Acuticoccus sediminis: one gene and its partner. The protein of the gene in region 2 interacts with the protein of the main gene of each other region in a pairwise test. Links are inferred from orthologs where the notes say so. Each region holds a gene or a part of one and is shown on either strand. Other genes may lie near its edges. The genes, in order: recA and dprA.

Region 1 (8,629 bases), 390 kb from region 2 along the record:
GATCGGTCAGCTCGCCGGCGGCATCGCGCACGACTTCAACAACGTGCTGCAGGCGATCATCGGCTTTTCCGACCTGCTGCTGCAGAGCCACCGGCCGTCGGACCCCGCGTTCCGCGACATCATGAACATCAAGCAGAGCGCGCAGCGGGCCGCGGGGCTGGTGAAGCAGCTCCTCGCCTTCTCGCGCCGCCAGACCCTGCGGCCGACGGTCCTCAACCTCAACGACGTGATCGCGGACCTGTCGATCATGCTCGACCGCCTGCTCGGCGAGACGGTGCGTCTCGATGTCGCCTACGGGCGCGACCTCTGGCCGGTGCTCGCCGACCAGTCCCAGGTCGAACAGGTCGTCATCAACCTCGCCGTCAACGCCCGGGATGCGATGAAGGGCGGCGGGACGCTCACCATCCGCACCCGCAACGTGCCTGCCGGCGAGGTCGAGAGCGACGGCGCCGACGAGGTGCAGGTCGACGCGGTGCTGATCGAGATCGAGGACGTCGGCACCGGCATGCCGCAGGACATGCTGGACAAGATCTTCGAGCCGTTCTTCACCACCAAGGCGACCGGGGAGGGGACCGGCCTCGGCCTGTCCACCGTCTACGGCATCGTCAAGCAGACCGGCGGCACGCTGTCGGTGAAGAGCGAGGTGGGGAAGGGGACGACGTTCCGGATCTACCTGCCCCGCACCGAGGTCGAGCAGCGCCCGGCCGCGGTGTCGGACGGGGAGCGGGCCCCGGCGGCGAGCGGGGACCTCACCGGCTCGGCGACGCTCCTGCTGGTGGAGGACGAAGAAGCGATCCGCACCTTCGCCGCCCGCGCCCTCACCGCGAAGGGCTATCGCGTGCTGTCGGCCGAATCAGGCGTCGAAGCCGCGGAGATCTTCGCCGAGGAGGGCGATACGATCGACCTCGTGGTCACCGACGTGATCATGCCGGAGCTCGACGGGCCGGGCCTCGTGCGGAAGATCCGCGCCGAACGGCCGGACCTCAAGGTGCTGTTCATGTCGGGCTATGCGGACGGTGCCTCGCTGGACGAACTCCCCGAGGCTCAGTTCCTGCCGAAGCCTTTTACGCTCAAGGCGTTGGCGGAAGCGGTCAAGCGCGAGCTGGGCCGGAGCTGAGCCCCGCCCGCGTGCACCGATTGTTCCTGTGAGAATCGTGCCGGGGGGCTCTTCGCGAGGCTCCTGTCGCGCTAGGTTAATCATGCCAAAGCGATCGATGGCGCGATACACCGTATCGTTAACGCAATCTTAACGTGTCGAACAGATTGCGAACGCCGTGGTTTTGTGAAACACTGAAATCCAGTCAAGGTGGGCCTTAAGAATGAAGCGCAAGGGATCAGCGATGGCGCAATCAGATCTACGCCTGGTTGAGGGGTCGTCCGTGGACAAGACGAAGGCGCTGACGGCTGCGATCAGCCAGATCGAGCGCTCGTTCGGCAAGGGCTCGATCATGAAGCTCGGCGCCGGACAGACGATCGAGGTGGAGACGGTGTCGACCGGCTCCCTCGGCCTCGACATCGCGCTCGGCATCGGCGGCCTGCCCAAGGGCCGCATCGTCGAGATCTACGGGCCGGAGTCGTCGGGCAAGACGACGCTGGCGCTCCACACCATCGCCGAGGCGCAGAAGAAGGGTGGCATCTGCGCCTTCATCGACGCCGAGCACGCACTCGATCCGATCTACGCCCGCAAGCTCGGCGTCCAGGTCGACGATCTCCTGATCTCCCAGCCGGACGCCGGCGAGCAGGCGCTCGAGATTGCCGACACGCTGGTCCGCTCCGCCGCGGTCGACGTGCTGGTGATCGACTCGGTCGCCGCGCTGACGCCGCGGGCCGAGCTAGAGGGCGAGATGGGCGACCAGCTCCCCGGCCTCCAGGCGCGCCTGATGTCGCAGGCCCTGCGCAAGCTGACGGGCTCGATCTCCCGCAGCCACACCATGGTCATCTTCATCAACCAGATCCGCATGAAGATCGGCGTGATGTTCGGCTCGCCCGAGACGACCACCGGCGGCAACGCGCTCAAGTTCTATTCGTCGGTGCGCCTCGACATCCGCCGCGTCGGCTCCATCAAGGACCGCGACGAGGTCGTGGGCAACCAGACCCGCGTGAAGGTGGTGAAGAACAAGCTCGCCCCGCCGTTCCGCGAGGTCGAGTTCGACATCATGTACGGCGAAGGCGTGTCCAAGCTCGGCGAGCTCCTCGACCTCGGCGTCAAGGCCGGCATCGTCGAGAAGTCGGGCGCGTGGTTCTCCTACGACAGCCAGCGGCTCGGCCAGGGGCGCGAGAACTCCAAGCAGTTCCTGCGCGACAACCCCGAGATCGCCAACGAGATCGAGCAGGCCGTGCGCCAGTCCGCCGGCATCATCGCCGACCGGATTGCCGGGAACCCCGAGCCGGACGGCGACGCCGACAGCCCGGACGAGGACGGCTACGACGCCGCCGAATAAGCCCTGACGCCGGGGCTGCCCGGCGTCTCGCCCCGCAGGGGCACCGCAGCGGCCTCACGGCCATGCCACGAAGGCGCGAGGGCGTTGCCCCTCGCGCTCCTTCGTCCCGCCCCCCACTCAGCTTGCAGATGGTCGGGTTTGCCGAACAGGCGGCCGCCGCGCGCTCGCCTATCAAATCCGATCCACGCAGGGCCGGCGGACGGCGGCCTCGATCAGGGGGCGCAGCGCGCCCGTCTTCGCCATTCTCACTGTGCTGCGCGTCGCTCCGTGCAGCGCATCGCCCCTGCCGCCCGCCCGAAGCCGCCTTCGGTCGCACGTCAATCGGGCGACCGTCGGGGTGGACCTTGGGTTTCGATCCGCGAGGGGCGGGCGACGGTGATCCGGCGTCCGGCACGTCAGCATGCGTGCCGCCAACGCGTGGCCCCCGGGGTGAGGCGCCGGGGACCGGATTTGCGGGGCAGACGGACGACGCCGTCCGGCGCGGGTCAGGCCGCGGCGGCTTCCATGTCGCTGCGGAGGCTGGCGGCGAAATCGGGATAGGTCTCCGACAGCTCATCCAGCACGCGGGTCCGCAGCAGGTCGAGGATCGGCCTGGGGGGGCGCGGCGTCACCGCCGGCTCCGCGGCGTGGTCGAAGGCAAAGCCCGTCGCCGCGGTGATGTCGGCAAGGTCCGACCCCGGGTGCACCGAGCGCAGCGAGAACCGGCGCCGTCCCTTGTCGAAGTCGAAGAGACCCTTGCCGGTCAGCAGCGCATGCGGCCCGCCCGGCCGGTAGACCCCGGGATCGCTGACCCCCGGCGCGGACACGAAGTCCACCTTCGGCACGAACACCCGCGGCGAGTGCTCCTCGCGGAAGAGGATCACGCGCGGCACCACGTAGTAGAGGTAGGCCGAGCCGAACGAGCCCGGCCAGCGCACGTCCACCTCCGGGTAGGTGCCCGCGCCGACGAGGTTGATGTTCGCCTCCCCGTCGATCTGCCCGCCGCCGAGGAAGAAGGCGTCGATCCGCCCCTGACCCGCGCAGTCGAACAGCTCCACCCCGCCGTTGGTGAAGAAGTTGTGCCGCACCGACCCCAGGATCGACAGCCGCACCGGCGGCCGGCCCGCGGCCTCGTTGAGCGCCCGGCGCAGCATCGCGCCCGCCGCCGGAATCGGCGACGACGCCCCCACCGCGACGTGCCGCACCCCGTCGAGGAGCTCGGCGATCGTGGCGATCAGGATCTCGCGGTTCCCCCCGCTCATGCCGGCACCCGGCCGGCGAGGGCGTCGATGTAGTCGGCGAGCGCCTCCGGCGAGCGCGCGGCCCTGGCGTAGGCCTTCATCGCCTCGACGTCGGTCTCGTACTCGCCCCACAGGGTGCAGGGCGCCGCGCCGCGTGGCGCGACCCCGATGGCGTCGACGTAGAGCGCGGGTAGGGTACCCGCGGCGCTGGCCTCCGTCGCCATCAGGTCGCCGTCGACGATGCGCTCGACCGTCACGATCGTGCGCCGCGAGGCGTACGCCATGGTGGCGAGCTCGCGCCGGCGGCCGATCTGCACGTTGCCGAAGCGGTCCGCCGCCGGAGCGTGGAACAGTGCGACATCCGGTGTGATCGCGGGGATGAGGACGACCGGATCGGGCGCGTCCGAGAACGGGTTGTCGATCACCTTCCAGTCCGGCCGGTTGGCGAGGATGTCCGACCCGATGAGGCCCCGCATCGGCAGGAACGGCGCTCCCTTCTGGGAGGCGATCAGGCCGGAGTGGATCGCCGGGCACGTCGCGTCCATCACCCGGATCGTGCCGGACTTCACCGCGCGGTTGAAGGCCGGCGCGCCGCCCGCCTCGCCGAGGGTGAGGGCGCTGGTTTCCACCGTCGCCACGGCGCCGGCGCCGATCAGGATGTCGGCCTGGATCCCGGCCGTCGGCACGCACACGAGGTGAAGGTCCTTCGCCCCGCGCCGCAGCAGCGGCGGCACCATTGCCATGGAGACGCCCGCATATTCGGCCGGGATGGCGAGCTTCGCACCGTCCTCGATCAGCTCGGCGAGGCGCTCGAGCGGCATGTCGATCGTCATCTGGGGCTCCCTGCTGCGGCTGCTTTTTATGCGCTTTGCGGCCGTTGTCCCGCGTTTGGTCCCGACGGGCAAGGGCGCAGAACGGCACACACAATTGGAACCTGTGGCGCCTCCGCAGAATTGAGTACGCGAAGGAGATTGCACAATGGCACCGACCATTACGATGAGCCGTGGCCGTGATCGGACGTATTCTTCGTCGGCGCCCTCGACGGCCGAGCTGGACCGCCTGGCGAACCTTTTGGACAGCAAGTTCAGCGTCCTCGGTGTCCGCTTCGGCATGGACGCCGTTTTGGGCCTGGTGCCGGGCATCGGCGACATGGCCGGTCTCGCCATCTCGGCCTACCTGATCGGCCAGGGCTACCGCCTCGGGGCCCGCAAGCGCACGCTGGCGCGCATGGCCGCCAATGTCGCCGGCGATTCGCTGATCGGCTCGATCCCGCTGCTGGGCACCGTCGCCGACGTCATGTGGAAGGCGAACAACGCCAACATGCGCCTCCTGAAGCGCGATCTGGCGCGGCCCGGCGTCACCCGCCGACATCAGACCTGGCGCGCCCCCTCCGGCGCGCCCTGACGCCCTGCCGGGAAGTCAGACGCCGGGCGGTGGCAGGTCCACCGCCGGCTCCTCGCCGCGCGGGGCGAAGAGGCAGCTCTCGACATCGTTGCCGACATCGAGGAGGCAGACCTCCAGCCCGTCGCCGTCGACCGTGGCCGTGATGCAGATCGTCGCCATGCGGTCCTCGGTGGCGAAGCAGAGCTCCTCCGGCGAGTCCGGTTGCGCCATCGCCGGAGGTGACGCGTCCGTGAGCGAGGCGAGGACGTAGGCGACCAGGCTAACCGCGCGCATGGGCGTCGTCCGGGAGGCGAGGACGCTGGGCGACGCGGCCGATCCGCGCGCGGGCCGTCACCGGACGACGCCGTGGCGGACGGTGCCGCCGTTCGGGCCGACGCGGACCGAGCCGCAGCCGACGCCCTTGGCGCACCCGCCGGCGGCCACCGCAGTTCGACCTCCCGGCCCTTCCACCACCCGCGCCCCGCCGCAGTGGCCGTTGCCGCATGATCCTGCCCGCGTGACCGAGCCGCCGTTGCTGCCGGTGACCTGCGTCGCGCCGCGGCACGCGCCGCCCGAGCATGACCCTGTCGCGGTGCGGTGGACGACCGTGGGAGGCGGCGGCGGGCCGGGATAGGCCCGGTAGTACGGCCGGTACACGGTCCAGCGGCCGTACCAGGGATAGGCCGTATAGTACGTGTCCCAGTAGGTCTTGGAGAAGCCGACGACCGTGATGCCGATGCGCGGCGCGGTCGCCGCCGTGACGGTGACCACCGAGGAATTGACCCTGGCCGTGATGTAGCCGGACGAGACCCAGCCGCGCGCGGTGCCGTAGCTGACGTCGCACCAGTCGAACGTGTTCACGCAGCCGTACGTGACGATGCTGGCGCCGACGGGGACCACGGTGATCACCGGGTAGCCCGTCGACGGGCCGGCCCGCATGTTGACATTGCCGGTCGCGACCGAGGGCGTCGCCGCCGAGGCCGGGCCGCTGATCGTCGCGAGCGACACCAGCAGCGCGAACAGCCAGAAGCCGGGGACGGAGCGGCGCAGCGAGGCGGCGCCTATATCTTCAGCACGGGTCCTCATGGGTTCATCACCTTGGCCAGAGTGTCACGGCAGTCGGGCGAGACGCTCTGCGCGTTCTCGCGCAGGCAGGCGGCGATCCGCCCGTCGCCGCGCTGGACGTTGGGGCAGAGCCGCTGCACGTCGGCCTTGCAGGCTGTCGCCACCGCCCGCGCGTCGGCGCGCGATATCTGCGGGACCTGCTGCGCCAGGGCCGCGCCTGTCGCCACCAGCGTGACGGTGGCCGCGACGAGGGCGTGGCGGAGGACGGACGTCAGGGTGAAAGTGCGGTTCATCTCAGAAGTCTCCGATAGGTCGTGGCCCGCGCCTGGCGGGCGGGGCCGATCGCGCCCGGTGGGCGGATCGGCGGCCGGGAAGGAAGGGTGGGTCGGCGCGCCCGGCGTTCGGGCGCTTGGACAGGCGCGCCGACCCGCGGGCCGAGTGGCGGTGCTCGGCCCGATGCGGTGCAGTCCGGGCGTCAGCGCCGGGAGAACCCGCGTCGACGTCGCGTCGGGGGATGGCAGAGGGGTGTCATGGTAGGTGTGCCTCCGTCTGTCGCCCGGCGTGTCGGACTTGATGAGGAGGAGACTGCGCCCGCAATGTCATCGCCCTTTGAAGCGGGCGAAACAGTCGGTCTCAAATTGTCGCCGTTGAATAACAGCCTGTAACAACTGTCCAATTCGGGACGGTCCAGTCGCGTTAGGGCAAAGATCACCGACACGGGCGCGGCGGCGCCGGTGGTCCCGGGCGCCGCGGAGCGGGAGCGACGGGTTGGCGCCCGGGCCCGGCCGACCGGCGTACCGCGATCCTCGCCATTCCATGCCGACGCTGTCGCAGCATGGATTCGGCGATGCGCGAACGTTGGTGGCACGCGGCGGCCGGCACCTGCCATCCCCTCCGGGATGCTGTCGTCCCTCCGGCAGGGGTGCTCCGGTCCGGCAATGGCGCCCGGCCGGTGGGCGAGGAGCGGGCGTTTCGTGCTGGTGTCGAACGTCGCCGGGGAGGGGGCAGCCCGGACGGCGTCGGGGCGCACGTCGCCGTCTCGTGTCGTACGGGTAGCCGGAGGCTCCGCGCCTGGCGCCGATGCACGCCGGCTCGATCTCTTGGGGGCAGGGGGAGCGCGGCGGCGGTCGCCGGGCCGTCGGAGCGCCGGCGCCGCCGGGGTGTTCCCGGTCGGTGGGGGCCGCGCCGGGGTGCCGGCGCGGCGTTTCGGGATGTCGAGCTAGGCTGCGGCTTCCATGGCTGTCGCGATGGCGGCGATGGCCTCGTCCGCCTTGTCCGCGTCGGGACCGCCGGCCTGGGCCATGTCGCGGCGGCCGCCGCCGCCCTTGCCGCCCAAGGCGGCCGAGCCGACCCGCACCAGCTCCACCGCGTCGAAGCGCTCGGCGAGGTCCGGGGAAATCGTGACGACCACGGACGCCCGGCCTTCCTCGCGGCCGACGATCACCACGACCGCCGAGCCCGCCGCCTGGCGCGCCTCGTCGGCGAGACCCTTGAGGGCCTTGCCGGGGAGGCCGTCCACCACGCGGCCGACGAAGTTGACGCCGGCGATCTCGCGCGCGGCCTCGGCCTGAGCCGGGCCGGCGAGGGCGAGCTTCTTCTTCGCCTCCTCCAGCTCGCGCTCCAGTCGGCGGCGCTCCTCGACGAGGACCTCCACCCGGGCCGGAGCGTCGTCCGGAGCGACGCGCATCGCGCCGGCGACGGAGCGCAGTCGGTCGCGCGCGCCGGTGAGGTAGCGGCGCGCGGTCTCGCCGGTCAGCGCCTCGATGCGCCTGACGCCGGAGGAGACGGCCGCCTCCTCGACGATGGTGATGAGGCCGATGTCGCCGGTGCGCGTCACATGGATGCCGCCGCACAGCTCCACCGAGAACCGGCGGTTGCCGTCGCGTCCCATGGAGACGACGCGGACCTCGTCGCCGTACTTCTCGCCGAAGAGGGCGCGGGCTCCGGACTCGATGGCGTCGTCCACGCCCATGACGCGCGTGTCGACCGCATCGTTCTCGCGCACGCGCTGGTTGGCGGCGCGCTCGACCGCGGCGATCTCCTCCTCGGTGATCGGCTTGGGCTGGGCGAAGTCGAAGCGCAGCCGCTCCGGCGCCACCAGCGAGCCCTTCTGCGCGACGTGGTCGCCCAGAACCCGGCGCAGGCACTCGTGCAGGATATGCGTCGCCGAGTGGTTGGCGCGGATCATGTCGCGCCGCTCGTCCTCCACCTGGAGGGTCAGCGCGTCGCCCACGGTCAGGGTGCCCGCCTCGAGCGTGCCGCGGTGCACGAAGAGGCCGTCGGCCACCTTCGTGGTGTCGGCGATGGCGAACCGCGTCTCCCCGGCCGTGGCGCTGCCGGTGTCGCCCACCTGGCCGCCCGACTCGGCGTAGAACGGGGTCTGGTTGAAGACGATGCGGGCTTCCTGGCCGGCACCGACCGTCTGGACCTCGGCCCCGTCGACGACGATGGCGGCGACGGTCGCGTCGGCGCGGGTCGTGTCGTAGCCGAGGAACTCGGTGGCGCCGACGCGGTCGCGAA
Region 2 (8,689 bases):
GAGGGCTACGTCCTGCGGGAAGGGGACTGGATCGAGGTGCTGACGCCGGGTGGCGGCGGGTACGGCGACAAGGCCGACCGCAGCGCCGAGGCACGCGCCGCCGACAGGCAGTACGGTCAGTCCGAGGACTAGCGCCGCGTCTCGGAGCGGTCGGGCCGACGGGGCGGACCGCGCGGGCTCAGTCCTCCGGGGCGACGAAGTCCAGGATCGCGGCGGCGTCGAAGCGGCCGTCCAGCGTGCCGTAGCCGGCCCGGAACCGCTCGCGCAGGCGCGTCGCGATATAGGCGTCGGCGATCACGCGGGGCAGGTTGCGGCGCATCGCCGAGGCGGCCGCCACCATCGCCAGCTGCTCGGCGAAGGCGCGCGCCAGAGCGATGTCCGCCACCGCCCGCTCGCCGAGGTCGAGCGTGTCCTCGATGATGTCCGCGTTGGTGTTGCCGAGGTCGGCGCCGAGCTCGCCGAGCGCGTCGCGCAGCACCTGCCGGTCGCGCTCGACCTGCATCACGAGGTCCAGCGCCGCCTCGTTCGCCGTCCCGTCCCACGCGCTGAGGGCCGTCACGTCCGCATGGATGCGGGCGGAGGGGTGGAGTGCGTCGAACGCGGTCCCGCCGATCGCCTCGTTGCAGGCGAGCGACAGCGCCGGCGCGGCGCCCACGGTGTAGAGCCGGGCGGCCGGGGTGACGAGACGGGCGAGCGCATGGTCGCCGTCCCGCTCGAACGCCTGGTCGAAGGCGGCGGCGACGCGCATGCACAGGGCCGTGTGCGCCGCGCTCTCGAGCGCGAGGTCGGCGAGGACGCGGGCATGCAGCGGATGGCTCACGAGAAGCTTGCCGGATGTCTCCCGGTAGCGCGCGTGATGGACGGCGCGCCCGACGGCGGCGCGGATCGCCCCGGCGGCGATGATCGCCCCGTCGAGCTGCAGGAGGGTGCGCACGTCACGCAGGACGTGCAGGCCGCGGCCCGGCTCGCCGAGGATCTGTCCCGTCGCCCCGTGGAACGAGACGCTGGCGACCGCCTGCGAGGCCAGCCCGCCCACGTCGCGGAGCGCCTCGATGTCGATCGCGTCCTCGTTCTCGGCCGCGTACCGGGGGATCATCGCGGCGGTCGGCCCCTCGGCGGTACGCGCCAGGACGAGCGCGAGGTCGGCCGTCGGCGCACATACGAACCACTTCTCGCCCGTCACGCTGAGCCGGTCGCCGGCGACGATCTCGCCGTGCATCGCCACGGCGCTGCGGTCGGCACTGCCATCGCGCTCGGTCAGCGCGAGGGTCACGGTCGCACCGTCCTTCTCGCCGAGCGGGAGGGGCTTGCGGTCGTAGCGGCGCGTCGCGATCAGCGGGAAGAGCTGCGCCTCGAGGTCGCTGGCATAGGCGAGGGCGGCGACGGAGGCGTGGGTGGAGGAGATCACCGTCAGGTGGCCGCGGTCGCACTGGGCGGTCAGGAAGAGGGCGGCGGCGCGCAGTCGGTGCTGGCGGCGATCGTCCCCGTCTTCCCAGGCGGAGGAGGTGAGGCCGGTCGCGATGCTCCGGTTCATCATCGCGTGGTAGGCGGGGTGAACCTCGACCTGGTCGACGCGGTAGCCGTCGAAGTCGGTGCGGCGGAGCTGCGGCGGCGCGGCGGCGGCGATGCGCGCGACCTCCTGCGCCTCGGCCGAGCCCCAGTAGCCGCCGAGGGTCCGCAGATGCTCCTCGGTCGCCTCGTCGAGCGCGGAGTCGAGCGTCGCGGTCAGGACGGGGTCGGACCCGAAGGTGTTGAGGCCCGCGTATTCGGGAGGACGGACGGTGGACGACGCGGGCTCTGTCGCGCGGCGAATGCCGACGCGCCGGTTCAGCGTGTCGTCCATCGTCTTGTGCAAGCCGGCATCCCCACCCGCGGACCGTTAAAGTTTGCCCGTGGGTAAGATGTAACCGGACGGCGCCCCAGCATCAACGCCCGACTTGCGTCGCTTACAGCTTTCGGCCACCAATCGCGGCGTTCAACGCGGTGCGACGACGGCGCTATCCCGAGTCGTCCACAGCGTCGAGACTGGCGGGGCCGCGGACGGCGCGACCGTCGCATCCGGCCCGTCCGGACGGGCTCGCAATGGGAGGCGTTCAGAAAGACAATGCCGGATCCGATCAGCTGGGCCGCGGTGTGGCCCTATTATTCCGCGGTCCTCGTGGCGAGCTACCTGTGCGGCTCAATCCCCTTCGGCCTCCTGCTCACGCAGTATGCCGGGCTCGGCGACGTGCGGAACATCGGCTCCGGCAACATCGGCGCCACCAACGTCCTGCGCACCGGGCGCAAGGACCTCGCCGCGGCGACGCTGCTGCTGGATGCGCTGAAGGGCGTGGTCCCCGTCCTCATCGCCTGGCACCTCGGCGGGCCGGACTTCGTCGTGACGGCGGCGTTCGGCGCCTTCCTCGGGCACCTCTTCCCGGTGTGGCTCGGGTTCCGCGGCGGCAAGGGCGTCGCGACCTACATCGGCGTCCTTCTGGCGACGTCCTGGCCGGCGGGCCTCGCCTTCGCCGGCATCTGGCTCACCACGGCGATCGTGACGCGCTACTCCTCGCTCGCCGCGCTCCTCGCCTCGCTGGCGACGCCGATCATCCTCGCGATCCGCAGCGAGTTCCAGTACGCCGAGATCTTCGGCGTTCTGACGGCGTTCCTGTGGTTCAAGCATTCGGCCAACATCGGCCGCCTCCTGAAGGGCACCGAGAGCCGGATCGGCAAGAAATGAAGGGGCTCGCGAATGAGGCGGAGCGGTTCGACTGGCTGCGCCTCATCCGCTCGGAGAACGTCGGCCCCGAGACCTTCCACACCCTGATCCGCCGCTTCGGCACCGCCCGCGCCGCGCTCGACGCGCTGCCGGACCTCGCGGCGGCCGGCGGCGGACGGCGCCCCATCGCGGTCGCCGAGCCCGGACGTGTCGAGCGCGAGCTCGCCGCGGCGGAGCGCATCGGGGCGCACTTCGTCTACTACGGCACGGCTGCCTATCCGGCGCTCCTCTACGAGATCGGCGGTCCGCCGCCGGTCCTCGCCGTGCGCGGCGACACGTCGATCGCGAGCCGGCCGGCGATCGCGGTGGTCGGCTCGCGGCAGGCCTCCGCAGCCGGGCGCACCATCGCGCGGACATGGTCCGAGGCGTTCGGGGCGGACGGGTGGGCGGTCGTCTCGGGCCTGGCGCTGGGGATCGACGCCGAGGCGCACCGCGCGGCGCTCGCCACCGGCACGGTCGCGGTGGTGGCCGGCGGCGTCGACCGGCCGAGCCCCGAGGCCAACGTCGACCTGTGCGACCGGATCGCCGAGGAGGGCGCCGTCGTTTCGGAGATGCCGCTCGGCACCGAGCCGTTCTCACGGCTCTTCGTCCGGCGCAACCGCCTGATTGCCGGCCTGTCGCGGGGCGTCGTCGTGGTCGAGGCGGCGGCCCGGTCCGGCGCGCTCTACACCGCCGATTTCGCGGCCACAGCGGGGCGCGAGGTGTTCGCCGTGCCCGGTTCGCCGCTCGATCCGCGCGCGGCCGGGTGCCTGAAGCTCCTCAAGGAGGGCGCGACGCTCGCCACCGAGGCCCGCGACGTGCTGGTCCAGCTCAGCGCCATGGATGCGCCGATGCTGCCGGGGTTCTCCGAGGATGAGCCGCTCCCCGAGGACGCCCCCGCCGGAGCCGTCGGAGAGGTGCACGCCGCGCTGTCGCTGACGCCGGTCTCGGTCGACACGCTGGTGCGCCTGACGCGGCTGCCGACCGCGACGGTGATCGCGACTCTGGTGGAGCTGGAGCTTGCCGGGCACGCCGAGCGCGAGCCCAACGGCATGGTCCGCGCCGCGGTGCCGGGCTGAGGCGAGGCGCTAGAGGAGCGGCGGAGCGGTCGGTGTCGCGACGGTCGGCGTCGTGCTGTGGCGCAGATGGTCGAGCACCGCCCCGGTGATGTCCCTGACGCCGGCCGACCCGCCGTGCTCGCAAGTGCGCAGGCCGTCGTCGGCGAAGGCGCTGTCCACCGCCCGGCCAATCAGCACCGCGGCCTCGACGCTCGCCGGCAGGTCGTGCCGGTGGCCGAGCCAGTCCAGCATCATCGCGGCGGAGAGGATTGCGGCGGTCGGGTTGGCGCGTCCGGTGTCCATGATCTCTGCGGCGGCGCCGTGGGCGGGCTGGAAGGCGGCGTGAACGTCGCCGACGCAGGCGGTCGGCGCGAACCAGAGGCCGCCGACGAGCCCGGCCGCGAGGTTGGCGAGAACACCGCCGAAGGGCGCCTCGGTCAGCACCACATCGAGGAGCCATGGCTTGCCGACGAAGGCGGGCATGCCGGCGTCGACGTCCATCGGCACCGCCGCGACCGCCGGGTAGGCGTTGGCGACCTCGCCGAGCGCCTCCCGAAGCGGGCCGGCACCGGGCGCGTCCATCAGGGTCACGGTGGGCTTGCGTCCGGCCTTGCGGCGCCGGAGTGCGGTCTCCAGCGCGAAACGGCTGATGCGCTCGCCGCAGGTCCGGGTCCGTCCCTCGCCGGCGGGACCCCCGCCGACGCCGGGATTGTCGCTGGGTGAAGGGTCGTCGACAGGCGCGTAGACGATCGCGCAATCGATCCGCGCCGCGTCAGCGCTGCCGAGCGGTGTGGGGACGCCGGGGATGGCCCGGACGGGCCGCAGATCGGCGTAGAGATCGAGCGTCGAGCACAGGTCGAGCCGTGGCGCGACCGCCGGCCCGTGGAACTCCGGCACATCGCCCACCCGGCAATGACCGCAGCGCGGATCCTGCAGGCCCATGGGGCCGAGCAGTATGGCATCGGCCGCCTCGCAGGCGCGCCACGTGGTGTCGGGGAGGGCGGTCCCGGTCTGGTGCAGCAGCGTCTCTCCGGCCGGGTGGGTGCGGGTCCGCAGCGTCGGGCCTCCGGTCGCCTGGAGGGCCGCTTCGGCGATGGCGAGCGCGGGCGGCGTGATCTCGGCGCCGACGCCGTCACCGGGGAGCACGGCGATGTCGAACGATGCTCGCATAGGACCCCAACGTCGCTCGCCGGCCGCCGGGGCCTCGTCGCCGGCGACCGGGTCGAAGCACCGATCGTGGACCTCGGGCGTCGCCGTTGCAACGTGTCGTTTCGTGGGGGACGGCGCCGTCCCCGCCCGGAGCCTGCCGTCAGTACGTGGCCGGCTTGTGGGTGCAGACGGTGGTGATCTGGTAGGTCCAGCGCTGGAGGCGTTGGCTCCAGACCCGGATCTTCTTTTCCGTGCACTGCTTGGTGACGATCAGCGGGCGGGGCATGGGGCCGCCGTGGATGACGATCGCGCCGTGCCGTCCGAGGGAGGTGCCGTCGGCGGCCTTCGGCACGAAGACGCGCGGCCCGGCGCAGACCTCGGGCGCCACCATGACCAGACCGATCCCGAACGCGGCGGTGAGGATCGTGGACTTGAAGATCATGGTTCTCTCCAGCGTGGGCCCCGGCCGGTCCGGTCCGGCGACGCACTGGAGATGGGCGGCGGGTCAGGCGGAGAGTGTGTCGGAAGGCACACCCCGGCTGCCTGTGAGGGGTGTCGGACACGGGGTGTGACGGGGGCGCCTTTCCGGCCCGGCGGAACGGTCCCGGGTGGGCGGCTCAGGCGAGGATGTTCTGCACCAGGTGGGACAGGACGCTGCCGGGGTCGGCGAGCTCGGCGACGATGCTCGAGTGGTGGTGGTTGTCCATGAACTCGATCGTCGCCTCCCCGCCGGATTCGATGACCGCTTCGTACATGCGGGCGGACTGCCGGCGGAACTCCACCGTCTCGCTCGCCCCGGTCCGCAGGTGGAGCGGGCAGTCGAGGGTGTCGGCGCGGTGGAGCGGAGAGAACTCCTGGACCTCGCTCGGGGTCAGGCACAGCTCGGCCTGGATGAAGGCATAACGGAGCGGGTCGAGGTCGAAGATGCCGCTGATCGCGATCACCGCGTCCGGAGGCCGGGTCATGCGAAGGGCGGCCTCGACGGCGAGATGCGCTCCGGCCGAGTGGCCGACCACCACCACGGTATCGCTGCGCTGCAAGGCGACTTCGCAGCCCCGGACGACATCGTCGATGACGTCGGCCATCCGCGTCTCGGGCATCAGGCGATAGTCGACGTTGAAGAAGGACGCGTTGCTCGCCGCCGCCGTCTCCGCGACGAAGACGAAGTTGTCCGCCGAGAAGCGCCGCCAGTAGCCGCCATGAACAAAGACGAGCGCATGCGTATTGCGGCCAAGTTTGGTATGCCAAACCGCCTGCAAATCTTCGGGGCCGGTAGAAATCCGCTCCGGCCGGCCGAGGGCGTCGGCCAGCGCCGACAGCGCTTCATGCCGGTCCTGCCAGGCGGCAAAATCGGGAACTGTCACGGCATTTTCGAGCTGGGAGTTCCAGAACCGCTCCGTCTCGCGCCGCATCGCTCCCCTCCTTCGTCCCGGGTCAGGAGATAAGTTCTGCCCCAATCCCCAAACATTAGAAGTGTTATAAGTGATAAGGTTCCGTATCAATTCTGCAAAATGCTCCAAACTTGTCGAGATTCATCGGGGATCACGTGTTCGTGATTGATAAACCGGGCAGTTGTTTAAATGAAATCGAAGTTGTCGTGGGTGTTCGCAACATTGCATTATCTGCTCATGCGGCGCGCCGCAGCGACACATCACCGGCACATCCATGGTTTTGACACACAAAGGATATGCGGAACGGCCGGACAATCTTTGGATATTTGTTCGCGACCAATGAAAAAGGCCACCCGAAGCGGGTGACCTTTTTCCGATCGCGCGGCCGGACCAGTCCTAAAGTGCCGGTCCGGCGATCTCTGCGGGGCGGGCGTGTCAGCGGGCGAGCAGGCCGCCCACGACGCCGCCGACCACCGCACCGGCGAACGCGGCCGCGCCCGGACTGATGGTCTCCTGGTGGACCGGGCGGCGGCTCACCACGCGCGGCGGACGCGGCTCGGTCGTCCTCGCGGTCGTCGTGCGCCGGGTGCTGGAGCTGCTGCGCGAGGTCGCGGTGCGCCTCGTGCTCGTGGTGCGCTTCGAGGTTGAGGCGCTGCGCGAGACGGAGCGGGTCTGCGTGGCACGGCTCGACGTGGCCGCCGGCGGCGGTGTCCGGGTGACGGTCCGCAGTTCAGGGAGCGGCTTCTCCTCGAGCTCGTCGGCCGTGTCGACCGTCAGGATCTCGAGCTGGAGCGCGTTGAGGTAACCCGTTGCCGGGAGCGCCTTCGCCTCCTGGAACCCGGCGATGCCGCCGCGCGTCTTCGGGCCGAAGAGGCCGTCGGGATAGCCGACGTCGTAGCCCGCGAGGTTGAGGCGATGCTGCACCTCGCGCGCCTTCTCGCGGTCCATCAGCAGGGCCTGCTCCGTCTCCGCGGTCGCCGGGGCGGCCTTCACCGCGGCGGTGACCTTCAGCGTCAGCGGTCCGGTCTCGAACGTCGGCGGAGCGGCCGGGGCCGCGAGGCTCGGCGCGGCGCCGATCGACGGGCCGAGGCCGACCGGCGGCACGGATGGCGGCGTCGTCGCGGCGACCTGACGCTCCAGCTCACCGATGCGGCTCTTCGCCAGCGGCGCGAAGAGGCCGTTGGGGAAGGTGATCAGGTAGTTGTTGTAGTCCGCCACGCGGCCGCTCTTCTCGGCGTACTTCCAGAGCAGCTCCTGCGCCTCGAGGCTGACGGTGCGGGTGTCCTGCACGGCCGGGGGCGGCGAGGCGGGGGGCGTCGACGTGGCGCGCGCGGTGACGCCGCCGACGCCCGACGGGACCGAGCGGTCGGCACCGCCCGTCGTCGACGGGGCCGGCTCGAGGGAGGCTTCGGTCGCCGCCGGCCGCGGCGTCAGGATCGGCGGGACGGAGGGCGCGACGGCGGCGGTCTCGAACGTCGGCGGCGTGGCCGGCGCGGGATCGGCGGCGGGGTGCAGGAAGACGCGGCCGGTCAGCGAGGTGTTCAGCCACGGGCGCTGCTGCTCGCGGGTCATCTCCAGCACGTCGCCGGTGACGAGGGACATGGCGCTGGTGATGTCGAGGTCCGGAGTGCCGATGTGGCGCAGCAGCGCGGTCGTGAAGGGCGAGTGCTCGCCGCTGCCGTCCTGCGCCACCTGGCCCGGGCTCGTCGCGAACGCGATGGCGATGCCCTTGCCCGCCGTGGCGGCGGACATGTTGGCGAGGCCGCGCCCGGTCGCGATCGAGCGGGTCGACGTGCTCGACAGCGCCTTCGGGTCGTTCAGCGGGTTGTCGCGGCAGGCGTCGAGGAAGACGATGTTCACGCCGTCCGAATACTGCATCTGGTTGGTGATGAGGTCGGCGCGCACGGCCTCGAGGTCGAGGTAGCTCGCGTCACGGAACTTGGCATCGATGGGGATGAGGTAGTTGCTCCCCGCGTGCGCGACGCCGTGGCCGGCGTAGAAGAACACGCTGAGGTCCGCCTCGCCCACCTCGCGGGCGAAGCTGAGGAGGGTCCGGTTCATCTGCGCGAAATCGACGTCGTAGCCCTCGACGACGGTGAAGCCGAGCTCGCGGAGCTTGTCCGCCATCGCCCTGGCGTCGGCGACCGGGTTCTTCAGCGACGGCGCGTGCTGGTAGGCGCCGTTGCCGATCACCAGGGCGACGCGACGCTCGGTGTAGGCCTCCGCCGGGACCGTCGCGATGACGGTCGCCGCGGCGATGACGGCGGTGAACAATCGGACCAGCTGTCTCATCACATTCCCCCTCGAAACGGCTTTAAGAAAGTGGCTGAAGGTTCACGATCTCGACGCGCCGG

The links.
Region 1: the proteins of dprA (region 2) and recA interact in binary tests that used the Bacillus subtilis proteins (3 or more experiments, as listed by UniProt). The link is inferred for Acuticoccus sediminis from one-to-one orthologs.

What each region holds. Positions count from the first base shown.
Region 1 is NZ_QHHQ01000001.1:1,455,129-1,463,757, forward strand. What follows is about bases 460-3,390. They hold recA (recombinase RecA), read left to right. Parts: upstream 460-1,340; coding sequence 1,341-2,441; downstream 2,442-3,390. Other genes in these bases: DLJ53_RS35980 (ATP-binding protein), read left to right, coding at 460-1,117; DLJ53_RS06335 (CoA transferase), read right to left, coding at 2,927-3,390. Also shown: more of DLJ53_RS35980, read left to right, coding at 1-459; more of DLJ53_RS06335, read right to left, coding at 3,391-3,682; DLJ53_RS06340 (CoA transferase subunit A), read right to left, coding at 3,679-4,494; DLJ53_RS06345 (DUF4112 domain-containing protein), read left to right, coding at 4,640-5,065; DLJ53_RS06350 (hypothetical protein), read right to left, coding at 5,081-5,338; DLJ53_RS06355 (SH3 domain-containing protein), read right to left, coding at 5,396-6,130; DLJ53_RS06360 (cysteine rich repeat-containing protein), read right to left, coding at 6,127-6,402; alaS (alanine--tRNA ligase), read right to left, coding at 7,329-8,629. UniProt on the Bacillus subtilis protein: Multifunctional protein involved in homologous recombination, DNA repair and competence.
Region 2 is NZ_QHHQ01000001.1:1,840,982-1,849,670, forward strand. What follows is about bases 1,775-4,765. They hold dprA (DNA-processing protein DprA), read left to right. Parts: upstream 1,775-2,715; coding sequence 2,716-3,816; downstream 3,817-4,765. Other genes in these bases: DLJ53_RS08085 (acyl-CoA dehydrogenase family protein), read right to left, coding at 1,775-1,855; plsY (glycerol-3-phosphate 1-O-acyltransferase PlsY), read left to right, coding at 2,105-2,719; DLJ53_RS08100 (isocitrate/isopropylmalate family dehydrogenase), read right to left, coding at 3,826-4,765. Outside these bases: DLJ53_RS08080 (hydantoinase B/oxoprolinase family protein), read left to right, coding at 1-132; more of DLJ53_RS08085, read right to left, coding at 179-1,774; more of DLJ53_RS08100, read right to left, coding at 4,766-4,965; DLJ53_RS08105 (hypothetical protein), read right to left, coding at 5,105-5,386; DLJ53_RS08110 (alpha/beta hydrolase), read right to left, coding at 5,562-6,356; DLJ53_RS08115 (caspase family protein), read right to left, coding at 6,771-8,627; DLJ53_RS08120 (OmpA family protein), read right to left, coding at 8,650-8,689. UniProt on the Bacillus subtilis protein: Protein that helps load RecA onto ssDNA during transformation. Binds cooperatively to circular ssDNA, is able to bridge different segments of DNA. Favors the loading of RecA onto SsbA- or SsbB-coated ssDNA and formation of RecA-DNA filaments.